4 regions of the Bacillus nitratireducens genome follow, and region 1 is predicted to be linked to each of the others. Evidence: riboswitches for the same ligand, from Rfam matches in the RefSeq annotation. Region 1 holds a riboswitch; each other region holds the start of a gene.
What was found. A riboswitch is a leader RNA that binds a small molecule or an ion and turns the genes downstream of it on or off. The one in region 1 is predicted to bind thiamine pyrophosphate.
Positions count from the first base shown of each region.

Region 2: linked by a shared signal. The riboswitch ahead of Q3V31_RS23970 (MTH1187 family thiamine-binding protein) and the one ahead of tenA (thiaminase II) in region 1 are both predicted to bind thiamine pyrophosphate.
Region 3: linked by a shared signal. The riboswitch ahead of thiC (phosphomethylpyrimidine synthase ThiC) and the one ahead of tenA (thiaminase II) in region 1 are both predicted to bind thiamine pyrophosphate.
Region 4: linked by a shared signal. The riboswitch ahead of thiT (energy-coupled thiamine transporter ThiT) and the one ahead of tenA (thiaminase II) in region 1 are both predicted to bind thiamine pyrophosphate.

Region 1 covers NZ_JAUMJO010000006.1:261,875-265,415, forward strand. The annotation lists gene Q3V31_RS23285 (ABC transporter ATP-binding protein) at 1-673, opposite strand, end outside; gene tenA (thiaminase II) at 642-1,337, opposite strand; TPP riboswitch at 1,420-1,522, opposite strand; TPP riboswitch at 1,583-1,694, opposite strand; gene Q3V31_RS23295 (SH3 domain-containing protein) at 1,954-3,114, shown strand; gene Q3V31_RS23300 (hypothetical protein) at 3,120-3,458, shown strand.
Region 2 covers NZ_JAUMJO010000007.1:131,537-135,077, forward strand. The annotation lists gene Q3V31_RS23965 (methyl-accepting chemotaxis protein) at 92-1,831, shown strand; TPP riboswitch at 1,893-1,994, shown strand; gene Q3V31_RS23970 (MTH1187 family thiamine-binding protein) at 2,096-2,416, shown strand; gene Q3V31_RS23975 (ABC transporter permease) at 2,388-3,161, shown strand; gene Q3V31_RS23980 (ABC transporter substrate-binding protein) at 3,158-3,541, shown strand, end outside.
Region 3 covers NZ_JAUMJO010000005.1:323,849-327,389, forward strand. The annotation lists gene lldP (L-lactate permease) at 1-1,168, shown strand, start outside; TPP riboswitch at 1,364-1,479, shown strand; gene thiC (phosphomethylpyrimidine synthase ThiC) at 1,592-3,352, shown strand; gene Q3V31_RS20445 (arsenic transporter) at 3,454-3,541, opposite strand, start outside.
Region 4 covers NZ_JAUMJO010000003.1:70,960-74,500, forward strand. The annotation lists gene Q3V31_RS12180 (sensor histidine kinase) at 1-455, shown strand, start outside; gene thiT (energy-coupled thiamine transporter ThiT) at 665-1,324, opposite strand; TPP riboswitch at 1,411-1,512, opposite strand; gene Q3V31_RS12190 (FeoA family protein) at 1,707-1,934, shown strand; gene feoB (ferrous iron transport protein B) at 1,931-3,541, shown strand, end outside.

The sequences.
Region 1 (3,541 bases):
TTCTTGTTCGGTTACGATCAAGCGGTACAATTCGCTCAGTTAAAGTTGCTATCGGTTGATTTTCTACAACGAAAATTCGATTAGAAAGAAACAATGCTTCTTCAACATCATGAGTGATAAATAAAATTGTTTTTTCCCACTCTTTCCATTGTTCAAACAACCATTCTTGCAAAGATGCCTTCGTTAAAGCGTCCAATGCGCTAAACGGTTCATCTAACAATAATATCTCCCCGCCCGTTAATAAAGTTCGGATAAAAGATACACGTTGTCTCATACCACCAGATAAATCTTTCGGATATTTCGCCTCGTATCCTTGTAACCCAAATTTATGTAACAGTTCTTTCGCTTTTACTTGCGCTTCTTTTTTCTGCACACCTTGGCACTCTAGCGGCAGGGCAGCATTCTCAATAATCGTCCTCCACGGCAAGAGCATATCTTTTTGGGGCATATACCCTACAGGGTGGCTCTTTGTTTCTGTCAGCTCTATCTGTCCAGTACTTGCTTCTTCTAAACCTGTAATAAGGCGAAATAAAGTACTTTTCCCGCATCCACTCGGTCCGATAATACTTACAAACTCTTTATCTTGTATAGAAGCATTTAATTCATTGATGATTGGTTTCTCATCATAATGAAAAGAAACATTATGAAACTGTAGTATGTTCTTGCTCCTCAAATCCCCACATCTCCTTACGATAGGACATATCCCAGAATAAATATTCAAATCGACTGGAATATAGGAAAATCTCCTCTAATCGATCTAGCTCTTTTTCAGACTTTCCAACTGCCATTTCATTTAATAAATCTATTAACCAAATACAAAGGTTACCGTATTCTTCAGAACTATATCCTTGAATCCACTCACCAAAGAACTCATGATCTCTTGCTCCAGGAATATCATTTAAACGCTTTCCAATCTCCCAGTAGCTCCACATACACGGAAGAAGTGCTGCTATTAATTCCGCAAGTGTGCCATTTTGAGATACAGACATCATGTAATTTGTATAAGCTAAATTTTTAGCAGATGGTTTTGCTGACTCTATCTCCTCTATAGAAATTCCAAGTCTTTTTGCATACTGTTTATGGATCGTCATTTCTCCATTTAATATTCCATCAATTTGTTCAGCAAATTTCCCCATTACTTGTGGATTTGTTGCCTTTACAACACCGATGGCATATAGCTTTGCATAATCTAACAAATATAAATAATCTTGAATAATATAATACTGAAACTTATCTTTTTCTAACGTGCCATCCCCCATACCTACTACAAACGGATGATTATGACTCATCTCCCAAACTGGTTGTACAGTTTCTAATAATCTATCGCAAAATTTCATTTCTATTTCCCCTTCCGATATATGTATCTAAATAAAAAACCACTTCTATATAAGAAGTGGTTACAGCAAATAAAATTATACATTTATTCGTTGTCCACTTCCCTTCGCTAGTATTACCTAGATCAGGTCTGTAAGGGTTAAGGATTATTCCTCTCTCAGCACATCAAGCACCCCTAGTGGTTTCAATATGAAATTTTCAAATAAAAAAGCCCCGTTTCTATACGCAAAGAAACGGGGACTCATTGTTAGTGTCCGAATTGCTTCCCTACGCTAGCATAATCTAGATCAGGTAATGAAAAGGATCAAAGGCTTACGGCCTACTCTCAGCTGGCAACACCAGCTCTCCTAGCAAACTATAAAATTATCACTGTCAGTATAACACTGTAATAAGACATCATCAACTGTTTTAATTTTCTTAATTATCCATTAAATATTAATGTGTTTAACAAATATAAATGCGATCCCACAAATGATATATACAATGTTTATTTACGAACCTCTCTTCTAACATTATTTTTATTGATTTCATATTACATTTATGTGAATACGACCAATATATTATATCTTTATACTATAATAAAATTACAACTATACAACTAGAGGAGGTCTTTATTACATGAATATGAAAGCTACAGCTTTAACAGCCACTACTATCGCAATTGCTTCTTTACTTCCTTCTATGGGAGAATCCAATATACAAACAGCTGCTGCTAAGCAACCATCTAAAGTAAAAACTGGATATGTAAAAATTGACAACGTTGCACTACATCAAAATAACCATGCAGACAGTGCAATAATTGACAACATTCGATTTAATAGCCCGGTTACTATTCTTGAGACAACTCAAGATTGGTATAAAGTATCTGTTAACAACAAAACAGGCTACATAAAAAAAGATGCAATTCTATTCAAAAAAAATGTTCAATCAAAGAATCAATATATCGTAAATGCAAACGCATTAAACGTTCGCTCTGAACCTAATACAGAGTCTTCTATTCTAGATATATTACCAAATGGTCAATTCATTACCATTCAAGGTGAACAAGGGGATTGGTACAAAATATTACATAACGGTCAAATTGGATACGTACAAAAAAACTTTGTATCTAATGGATCCATACCTCTAGTAAAAGGTGTAGCTGTACAAGGTTCACCTTCTTATACTGTTGCAACACCAAAATTAAATGTACGTAGCAACGCTAGTACAAGTAGCTCTCTACTTGGTTCGTTACAAAATGGTACACAAGTACAAGTAGTAGAAACGGTAGGTACTTGGTATAAAATTCGTTTTGGCACAGGATACGGATATGTAGCAAAACACTATGTAGTGCAACATCAAAATCAATCACAAACTAAAACAGCTCAACCTTCATCAATTCCAGCTGTTTTCAAATTTCCTACTCAAGGAAGAATTAGCTCAACTTTTGATATGCGCTGGGAACAAATGCATTATGGTATAGATATTGCAGCACAAGGCAACATCTCTATTCAAGCCGCTGCTGCAGGTAAAGTTGTGAAATCTTATTATTCGGCTAGCTACGGCAATGTCGTGTTCGTTGCCCATCAAATAAACGGGAAATTATATACAACAGTTTATGCTCATATGAAAGATCGTGCTGTACAAGTTGGGGATCAAGTACAAGCTGGACAATTAGTAGGTCATATGGGAAACACAGGTCATTCATACGGGCAACATCTTCATTTTGAATTACATAATGGAGAATGGAATTTTGAAAAAACAAATGCAGTAAATCCACTGCCATATTTAGTTAGGTAAATTGTATGCCACGTAATATCAATATACCTCTCATAATTGAATACTTAGCCTTTTTAGGCCTAATCTGTTGTTTAATCATTTATAATACGAACACTGTATTTTTATCTATTATTATTACTTTTGTTGCCTTAGAAATCATTATGGAAGCATTACAAATGCGGCTAAAACAAAAAATAGCGCATATTTATAATGCAATTTTTCTTTTGAGTGCTCTTATAACAAATATAATTAGTACTGGTTTTTATTTATCTACCATACTTCCTGTACTCTTTATAGGTGTTTTATTATTCATAGCTAGATACATTAATGTTCCTCATAACCAAAAACATGAACAAGAAGCTTAGAAAGAGGAGACACTGTGTACCAATCTTTCAAAGATAATCCAACGAAATATATACTGCATTTATATGAAAAAATGAATACTTTT
Region 2 (3,541 bases), on a different contig from region 1:
GTAGACAAATAAGAATTGTTGTCATTTATTAATAAGGTTTATATTTTAATAGTTTTACTTTAAATTAAGTTAATTAAGAAAGGTGATGTTAATGAAAAAAAATTGGCACAAGCTATCATTTCTTCAAAAAAATGTATTGTTAACTGTGTTAGTTATTTTGACGCTTGTTGGTACTATGGGAGCGTTAAGTTTTAACATGTTTCAAAATAGTATGATGTCTATATTTGAAAGGCATTCTTTTGAAACAGGAGATACGATATTACATAAATTAGACGCGGAAATATTGAGAGATGTTGCAAAAGACCCAACGGCAGAAAGAGAAAAGAGAGAGAAGTTAACAGAGAAATTAGATGAATCAACGGAAGAATTGAACAGTGTTGGACAAACGTATATTGTTGGAGCGAAAAAAAATGAAAAAGGTGAGCTACAAATCATTGATTTGTCTACAGGTTTAGCAAATGTTGTTGAAGTAAGGCCGGGAGAATATTATAAACAACCAGATCTTTGGATGGAAGCATATGATAAAGTAATGAGCACAAAAAAAGCAAACATGACAGAAGTATATGAAGACGCATTAGGAACATGGGTAACGATATTAGAGCCGATTAAAGATGGAGAAGGTAACATTGTGGCACTTGTTGCAGCTGATGTAGATGCTTCTATTGTTCCTAGTACAAAAGAAAAGTTCATTATACAAGGCTTAATGTTTATTTGTATTTCTGTTTTAATTGCAACTGTTATTCAATTCTTAATTGTGCGTAACGCACTTGCTCCATTACGGGATTTGCGTGAAGGATTGCGCAGAGTCGGTGAAGGTGATTTAAGTATTAAATTAGAGGAAAGACCAGATGATATTGGTATTATTAATGCGTATTTTAATAATACCATTGAGAAGTTTAAAGGAATTATAGATAAAGTGAAGCAGACAGCAGAACAGGTTTCCTTATCTTCGCAAGAATTGTCAGTGAGTACGAAAGAGAATAGCATGGCAGTCCAAGGAATCGTAAGTTCTATAGTTGAGTTAAGGGCTGGCGTTCAATCACAAGAAACTTCAGTACCAAAGTATTTAGGTATTGTATATGAAATGGAAGATAGGATGGAAGAGATAACTAATACTGCAAAACAAATGGCGAAAGAGTCTGAAGGTACGAAGCATCATTCAATAAAAGAAAATGGTGTTATTGAACAAATCATTAATCAAATGAGTTTAATCCAAAATGCAGTACAAGATTTATCTTCTATCATTTACTCGTTAGAAACAAGGTCAAAAGAAATAAGTGACATTGTAACTGTAATTACAGGTATTTCAAATCAAACGAACTTACTAGCTTTAAATGCTTCCATTGAAGCATCACGTGCTGGGGCAGCTGGGCGAGGATTTGCAGTTGTTGCCGATGAAGTTCGTAAATTAGCAGAGAAAACGGAAGCATCAGCAAAAGACATAGCTAAATTAATAGGGGAAACGCAAGTTGAAACGGAAGAAGCTGTTGTTTCAATACAAAAAGCTTCAAAAGAAGTAGAATCCGGAATTAAACTTTTTCAAAGTAGTGGTGCTTTCTTTGAAAAAATTTCAAAATCAGCACAATCTGTTACAAATCAAGTTAGAGTTGTTTCTAGCAATTCAAGTGATATATTGCAAAATAGCCAAAATATTGTTCGTGTTGTAAATGAACTATCACTTATTGCAAATACGTATGCAAATAGTAGTAATAATATTGAAGAAAGTATGAAAGAACAGGAAATGTCTGTACAAGATATTGCTGAATTAGCCAGTTCTTTAAGCTGGCTTTCACAGGAGTTACAAGAGTTAATAGGGGAATTCAAAAGTTAAATGAAATGATTATACGTGCTTTTATTTGTTCAATAAAATGAATCATGCTACAATGAAAACGAATTAAGAACCGGGGAGCCAATTGGCTGAGAGGATGTAAGTATACATCGACCCTCAACCTGATCTGGATAATGCCAGCGTAGGGAGTTACTTTAAAGTGATGTAGCATAAGTTATTATAGAATAACTTGTATACAAGGCTTTCCTACATGATAGGAAAGCCTTTTCTTTTTTTGAAAACATATTTTGTAAGGGGGATTTTATTATGTCACAACAAGTTACAATTTCATTTTCAGTAGTACCACAAGCGAAGAACAAAGATGTGTATTCCGTTGTTGATAAAGCAATTGAAGTTGTACAACAGTCGGGAGTTCGTTATGAAGTAGGAGCAATGGAAACAACGCTGGAAGGAGAATTAGATGTACTTCTTAACGTCATTAAACGCGCGCAACAAGCTTGCGTCGATGCTGGAGCAGAAGAAGTAATCACTTCTATTAAAATTCACTATCGTCCAAGTACGGGCGTAACGATTGACGAAAAAGTTTGGAAGTACCGTGATGAATATGCAAAACCAGAAGCGATCTAAAATAATTACAACAATTTGGCTTATCCTTCTCATTGCTATATGGGAAGGATCTGTTTCATTATTTAAAATTGAGCCGTGGATTTTACCGAAGCCGTCTGCAATTGTGCAAGAGTTAATTGGAATGAAAGATTTACTATTACCGAATACAGTGCAAACGTTACAGGAAGTAATAATTGGGTTGTTTTTTGCAATTATACTTGGGACAAGTATTGCTATCATTATGGATGTTATCCCTTTATTTCGGATTTTAATGAATCCGTTGCTTGTTATTTCGCAAACAATTCCCATCGTTGTGCTCGCTCCATTATTTATTATTTGGTTTGGGTATGGAATGTTGCCAAAAGTAATGGTTGTTATTCTTGTTTGTTTCTTCCCAATTGCGCTTAGCATTTTAGAAGGTTTCCAAACGGTAGATAAAAATATGCTGAAGTTGTTACAAACGATGAAGGCGACAAAGTGGCAAATTTATCAGAAAGTAAAATTTCCAGCAGTGCTCCCGTACTTTTTCTCAGGTTTAAAAATAGCTGTTACATATAGTGTGATGGGAGCGATTATTGGGGAATGGCTTGGTGCCAGTGAAGGATTAGGGGTTATGCTTACAAGAGCAACAAAATCCTTTTTAACGGCTCGAGTATTTGGTGTTGCAGCGATTATCGTCATGGTGACATTATGCCTGTACTTTATTGTTGAATTTATGGCAAGAATAACAGCACCATGGATATACAGAAAGGGCGGCAGAAAATGAAAAAAGGTTTAAAAATTATATTAGCTGCATTATTAGCAGTTGGTGTTGCAGGATGTAATCCGGCGAAGAAAGAAGAAAGTTCAAGTAAAGATAAAAAAGTAAAAGTCGTTTTAGATTGGTTTCCAAATACGAATCATACTGGCTTATATGTAGCGCAAACGAAAGATTATTACAAAAAGCAAGGGCTTGATGTAGAAATTATCCAGCCTGGTGATAATGTGACGGCAGAGCAGATGATTGCTTCTGGGAAAGCAGACTTTGCGATAAGTGCACAAGAAAATGTAACATTAGCTCGTGTTGAAGGAATCCCAGTTGTTTCTGTTGGTGCAATTATTCAGCATAATACCTCTGCTTTTGCATCGCTAAAAAAAGATAATATG
Region 3 (3,541 bases), on a different contig from region 1:
TGCACCAGTAGCATTCGGAGCGATGGGGATTCCGATTACAGTAGCTGGACAAGTAACTGGTATTGATCCGCATAAAATCGGGCAAATGGCTGGACATCAATTACCGTTCTTATCATTATTTGTTCCGTTCTTTATCGTATTTTTAATGGATGGATTTAAAGGGGTAAGACAAACATGGCCTGCTCTATTTGTAGCGGGTAGTTCATTTGCAATTACACAGTTTATTACAGCGACATTTTTAGGACCAGAACTTCCTGATATTACGTCAGCACTTGTAAGTTTAGTGAGTTTATCTCTATTCTTAAAAGTTTGGCAGCCGAAAGAAATTTATCAATCTAAAGAAGCGAATAGTGAAGTAGCCGCGGCGACGACAACGACATCTATGCCGAAACTAACGGTAGGAAAAGTAGTAAAAGCATGGTCTCCGTTCATTATTTTGACTGTGATGGTAGTCATCTGGAGCCAGAGTTTCTTTAAAGCGTTATTCGCTCCGGGCGGCGCTTTAGAAATTCTCGTATTTAAATTTGAAGTTCCAGGCTTGCACAATTTAGTAATGAAAGCAGAGCCAATTGTAAATAAACCGACGCCTTATGAAGCAATCTTAAAATTAGATATTTTATCAGCGACGGGAACAGCAATTTTAATTGCTTGTATCATTTCTATCTTTATTTTGAAAATGAGTGCAAAAGATGCAGTAGTAACATTTAAAGAAACGTTAAACGAACTAAAAATGCCAATTCTATCTATCGGATTCGTATTAGGATTCGCATTTATCGCAAATTATTCTGGTTTATCTTCTACATTAGCGTTAGCACTTGCAGGAACTGGTGGACTATTCCCGTTCTTCTCACCATTCCTAGGCTGGATCGGTGTATTCTTAACAGGATCAGATACGTCAGCGAATGCACTGTTCTCGAATTTACAAGCAATTACAGCGCAGCAAGTCGGTGTATCTGAAGTGCTTCTCGTTGCAGCAAATACAACGGGCGGTGTAACAGGTAAAATGATTTCTCCGCAATCGATTGCGATCGCTTGTGCGGCAGTTGGTCTTGCTGGAAAAGAATCAGATTTATTCCGCTTTACAGTGAAGCATAGTTTGTTCTTCGTAATTATTGTTGGTATTATGACGTATGTTCAAGCATATTATTTAACGTGGATGATTCCATAAAGTGAAACTTTAATCAGTGGGGGTTTTGTTCATCCCCCACTGATTATTAGTTGAGCCCCACCTAACTTCTTTGTTTTCGCTGAATTTTGAGGTGGGGGTCTTACTGCCCGTTAATGCGGGATAAACAACAAAAGAAATAAACTTTGCATTTTTCAGATTATCGTGTATGATGGGAAAGTATTGAAAATTAAATCAGTGATAAACTAGGGGTGCCTAACGTATGCGTAGGCTGAGAGAGAAGCGCGTGAACTTCTTAACCCTTTGGACCTGATCTGGCTCGTACCAGCGTAGGGAAGTTAACGGCTTTACATAATTATGTCTTTATGAGCCAGGTCCTTGTTTTTTTATGGACCTGGCTCTTTTTATTTTGGCATACGCTGGCCATATCTCGTCCTTGTCACGTACAGGGGGGCAACAAAAGTTATGAAACAATCTGTTTCAGCTGAGCAAATTGAATTGAAATCGAGTTTACCAGGAAGTAAGAAAGTATATGTGGATGGACCACGTGAAGGTATGAAAGTACCGATGCGCGAGATTGCACAAAGCGAAACGAACGGTGTCCCAAATCCACCAATCCGTGTGTATGATACGAGCGGTCCTTATACGGATCCTGCGTATAAAGTGGAGCTGGAAAAGGGGATTCCAACGCCGCGTCATTCTTGGATTGTTGAGCGCAGAGATGTAGAAGGATACGAAGGACGTGAAGTGAAACCAGAGGATGACGGTGTGAAAGTGGCTTCGAAACATACACCTGTTTTCCCGCAAATGGATCGCCAGCCGCTTAGAGCAAAGCAAGGTGCAAACGTTACGCAAATGCATTATGCACGTAATGGCGTTATTACGTCTGAGATGGAATATGTTGCGATTCGTGAAGGGGTAGAGCCTGAATTTGTTCGTAAGGAAATCGCGGAAGGTCGTGCGATTTTACCAGCGAATATTAACCATCCGGAAGCAGAACCGATGATTATCGGACGTAATTTCCATGTGAAGGTAAATGCGAATATCGGAAACTCTGCCGTATCTTCTTCTATTGCAGAAGAAGTAGAGAAGATGACGTGGGCGACTCGCTGGGGTGCAGATACGATTATGGATTTATCTACAGGTAAAAACATTCATACAACACGTGAGTGGATTATTCGTAATGCTCCTGTACCAGTTGGCACTGTGCCTATTTATCAAGCGCTTGAAAAAGTAAACGGAATTGCAGAGGATTTAACGTGGGAAGTGTATCGTGATACGTTAATTGAGCAAGCGGAGCAAGGCGTTGATTACTTTACGATTCACGCTGGTGTATTACTTCGCTACATTCCAATTACTGCAAAGCGTACGACAGGTATTGTTTCGCGTGGTGGTTCGATTATGGCGCAGTGGTGTTTATTCCATCATAAAGAAAACTTCTTATATACTCATTTTGAAGAGATTTGTGAAATTATGAAGCAGTACGATGTTTCGTTCTCTCTTGGAGATGGATTACGTCCAGGTTCGATTGCAGATGCAAATGACGAAGCGCAATTCTCTGAGCTTGAAACACTTGGTGAATTGACGAAAATTGCTTGGAAACATGATGTGCAAGTTATGATTGAAGGACCTGGGCATGTACCGATGCATTTAATTAAAGAGAATATGGAGAAAGAACTTGATATTTGTCAGGGCGCGCCGTTCTATACACTTGGACCGTTAACGACAGATATTGCACCAGGTTATGACCATATTACCTCAGCGATTGGAGCTGCCATGATTGGCTGGTTTGGAACGGCGATGCTTTGTTATGTAACGCCGAAAGAACATTTAGGTTTACCGAATAAAGATGATGTTCGCGAGGGAGTTATTACGTACAAAATCGCTGCGCATGCAGCCGATCTTGCGAAAGGGCATAAAACGGCTCATCAGCGTGATGATGCACTTTCAAAAGCGCGTTTCGAATTCCGCTGGCGCGATCAATTTAATTTATCTTTAGATCCTGAACGCGCAATGGAGTATCATGATGAAACATTGCCGGCAGAAGGAGCGAAAACAGCTCATTTCTGTTCAATGTGTGGACCGAAGTTTTGTAGTATGAGAATTTCGCATGATATTCGTGAATATGCGAAAGAAAATGATTTAGAAACGACAGAAGCAATTGAAAAAGGAATGAAAGAGAAAGCGGTAGAATTTAAAGAAACTGGTAGTCATTTATACCAATAACACGTTACACCTCTTTACTTGATTGATCACACTGTAGTACCTAACTTAAATATAGAAGAAGCCCGCTTTGCTAAGACGGTAGCAAAGCGGGCTTCTGTTGTCTATAAGGTGAAGAATAGGTGTACCCAATAGTACAAGAGGAATAATGTGACGACCGTAGTGAGAGGAATAACGATGAGAGATACGCTT
Region 4 (3,541 bases), on a different contig from region 1:
AGATGGATTCTTTCTATATCGATGGAGTGATTGAAGAAATATGTGAACAGCTTTCAGCGGAGATAGAGAAAAAAGAACTGAGTGTGCACAAACATATATGTCCAGCAGAAGTGATTGGGAATCAAAATAGAATTGAACAAGTAATTGTGAATTTTATTACGAATGCAATACGTTATACACCAAAAAAAGAAGATATTATTATTTCCACAATAGACGGGAAGGATCATATAAAAGTATGTATTGAAAATAAAGGTGCTCACATTGAAGAAGAACAATTAGATAAAATTTGGGATCGTTTTTATCGCGTGGATGCGGCAAGGAAACGCTCACAAGGTGGAACAGGGCTTGGTCTTGCAATTTCAAAGAATATTTTAGAATTGCACGATGCTGAATATGGGGTGAAGAATACCGAAGGTGGTGTGTTATTTTACTTCTATTTACCGAAAAAAGCGTAGACAATACTATCTACGCTTTTTTAATTTATTTTCATATTATCTTTACCTAATCTTTATTTTGGAGCAGTATAATTTGAATAGAAAATGAGGTTATGTAAGGAGTCGATGAACCGTGCATAGCAATTGGCTAAGTATAATGGTATTTATTTTCTTTTGTGCATTTATTGTATTTTTAATTGATATTACGATATGAAAAAAAAGAGCGCTAATTAAGCGCCCTTTTTTTGTGTATTCATTTGATAAGCACCGATGCTTTTGAATAAGCGTGGTGAAGTTGTAAATAAAAGAATTAGTAATACAGTACATAGTATGAAAGAACCGATCATGGTACTGCCGTTTACAATTAATGAATATAGCACAGCTGATTGTCCTTTCGGTGCATATTGTCCCCAGAAAATAATACCAGCGATAAAATGACAGAAATAGCGTGCAAAGCTACCGACAAATGTTGCAATGATAATGTAAACGAGTGCTTTTTTTCCTTTGTTTTGTTTTGGTTTATCTTTTCGACTACCAAAACTTGAATGCTCTGCATTACTGTTGTCTGAGGCAAGTGCTTTTTGAATTGGACGATAGAATAAACCAGCAAAGCCGATAAAGGCAAAGGCAATGAAGTACTCAATGAATGCTTGAACTGGTGTTAGAATGTAAGCATCGCCTACGACAATTTGTAAAAGCCCCCAAATTAAGCCTCCTAAGAAAGCCCTTTTGAAGCCCCAGCGGTATGCGATAATAAAAATAGGAATCATAGCAAATGAGATGGAACCGCCTGTTGGAAGTTTAATTGATAATGGTAGAATGTCGATAATCAAGGCGAAGGCTGCAAGAATAGCAGATTCGATCATCGCTTGTAAATTGGTGTTACGCATGTTGTCTCCCCCTATATCCAAGTTGCACAAAAAAGAACATTATCATAGGAGGATACGAAATACGTAAATAAAAAAAGAGGTGTGTATTTCGGACGTTTGCACAATTCCTGCGTTAGCATTAACTAACAGGTTCAAAGGGTCGGAACGAATTGTTCCCTCTCAGCGGTAAGGCTCCCCCTGTGATAACGAGATTCTTTATTTGCTATTGTTCATTGTAAGCGAAATGGATGAGAATGGCAAATGAATACCGTATGACAATTATTGAAATAGAATTGTAGCGAAATGTTAATAAATATGAAGCAAAAGGGTATAGTCCAATTGAAATAGAGTATGATATAATTTTTTTGAAAATAATTATCATTCTCTTCTGAGGGGGAAGGTTATGAGCTTAGTAGATATTAAAATTGGTGAGAAAGTGTTAGTAAAAAGTATTCAGTCTTTAGATCAGTTATTAAAGCGTAGACTAGCTGCTTTCGGTCTTGCGGAAGGAAGCGAACTTCGCTTGAAACAGAAAGCGATGTTTAAAGGTCCTTGTACATTGGAGTGTCGTGGACAGTTAATTAGTATTCGTCATTGTGACGCGAAAATGATAAAGGTGGAATTAGCGTGAATAAGGTTGCTTTGCTAGGGAATCCGAATACAGGGAAAACATCATTATTTAATGCACTTACTGGTTCTTATGAGTATGTAGGGAACTGGAGCGGTGTAACAGTAGAAAAGAAGGTTGGTAAATTAAAAGATAAGCAAGGAACATTAATTGATTTACCAGGCGTGTATGATTTGAATCCAGTTTCACGCGATGAAGGTGTTGTTACGAATTTTCTACTCACAGACGAATTTCATCATATGTTAAATATAGTGGATTCTTCGCAATTCGAGCGAAATATGCATTTAACATTGCAATTACTTGAATTTGGTAAGCCCGTTTCAATTGGTTTAAATATGGTTGATGTGGCAAAGCAAAGAGGAATTGTGATTAATGTAAAACGGTTATCAGAAATATTAGGTGTAACAGTCGTTCCTGTCATCGCAAGAACCGGAAAAGGCTGTGAAGAATTACTTACTACTCTTCATGAAGAGAAACAAAAAGAGAAAAAGCCATTCATTATTTCATATGGTGTACAAATGGATGAAGGAATTGGAGAGGTAATCGCTCTTTTAGAGAAAGCGAATTATGAGCATCCAAGATGGTTAGCCCTACAATTTTTAAGCAACAACGAAGTAGTAGAAAAAGAAATGAAAGCATTACCAATTTATAAGGAACTTATAGCCATTCGATCTCGTTTAGATGGAAAACTTGATTGTACGTTAGAGGAGCACATTTACAAGACTCGTGAAGCGTATATTGAAAAGTTAAAAACAAATGTTATGCAACATGAGAAAGAAGGAAAAATTCCTTTTTCGGAAAAAATCGATAAGTTAATTACACATAAAATTTTAGGACTTCCAATCTTTTTAGCAGTTATGTTTTTTATTTTTCAGGTTACGTTTACGTGGATTGGTACACCTTTATCGGATATGCTGGATGGATTTTTTGGCGGACAACTTACTGATTGGGTTACAGCTGGGCTCACAAGTGTTGGCGCTTCTGACTTTATTCAAGCACTCGTTACAGAAGGTATCATTGCCGGCGTTGGTGCGGTATTAGTATTCGTTCCACAAATCTTTGCACTATTCTTTTTCATTTCATTATTAGAAGACTCGGGATATATGGCACGAATTGCAGTTGTTATGGATAGAATTATGGAGTTTTTCGGTTTAAATGGAAAAGCGTTCATTCCGATGATTATCGGCTTTGGATGTAACGTCCCAGGTATTATGGCAGCGAGAACGATTGAACAAGAAAAAGAAAGATTACTTACCGTTCTTGTAACACCATTTATGTCTTGTTCAGCACGTTTACCTGTATATGCATTATTTGCGGGAGTATTCTTCCCTAATAGTCAGGCAACTGTTGTGTTCTCTTTATACATTGCAGGTATTGTTCTTGCATTACTCGTTACAAAAATTATGTCACTTACCATTTTAAAAGCGGAAAAATCTATTTTTGTAATTGAACTACCGCCTTACCGTGTGCCACAAGCGAAAACGTTATGGCTCAGCACGTGGGAGAAAGGTAAAGGATTTGTTCGTAAAGCAGGTACATTCATCTTCGGTGGTTCTGTTGTCATTTGGTTATTAAACTATGCAGGTCCATCAGGATTTGGTGTTGATATG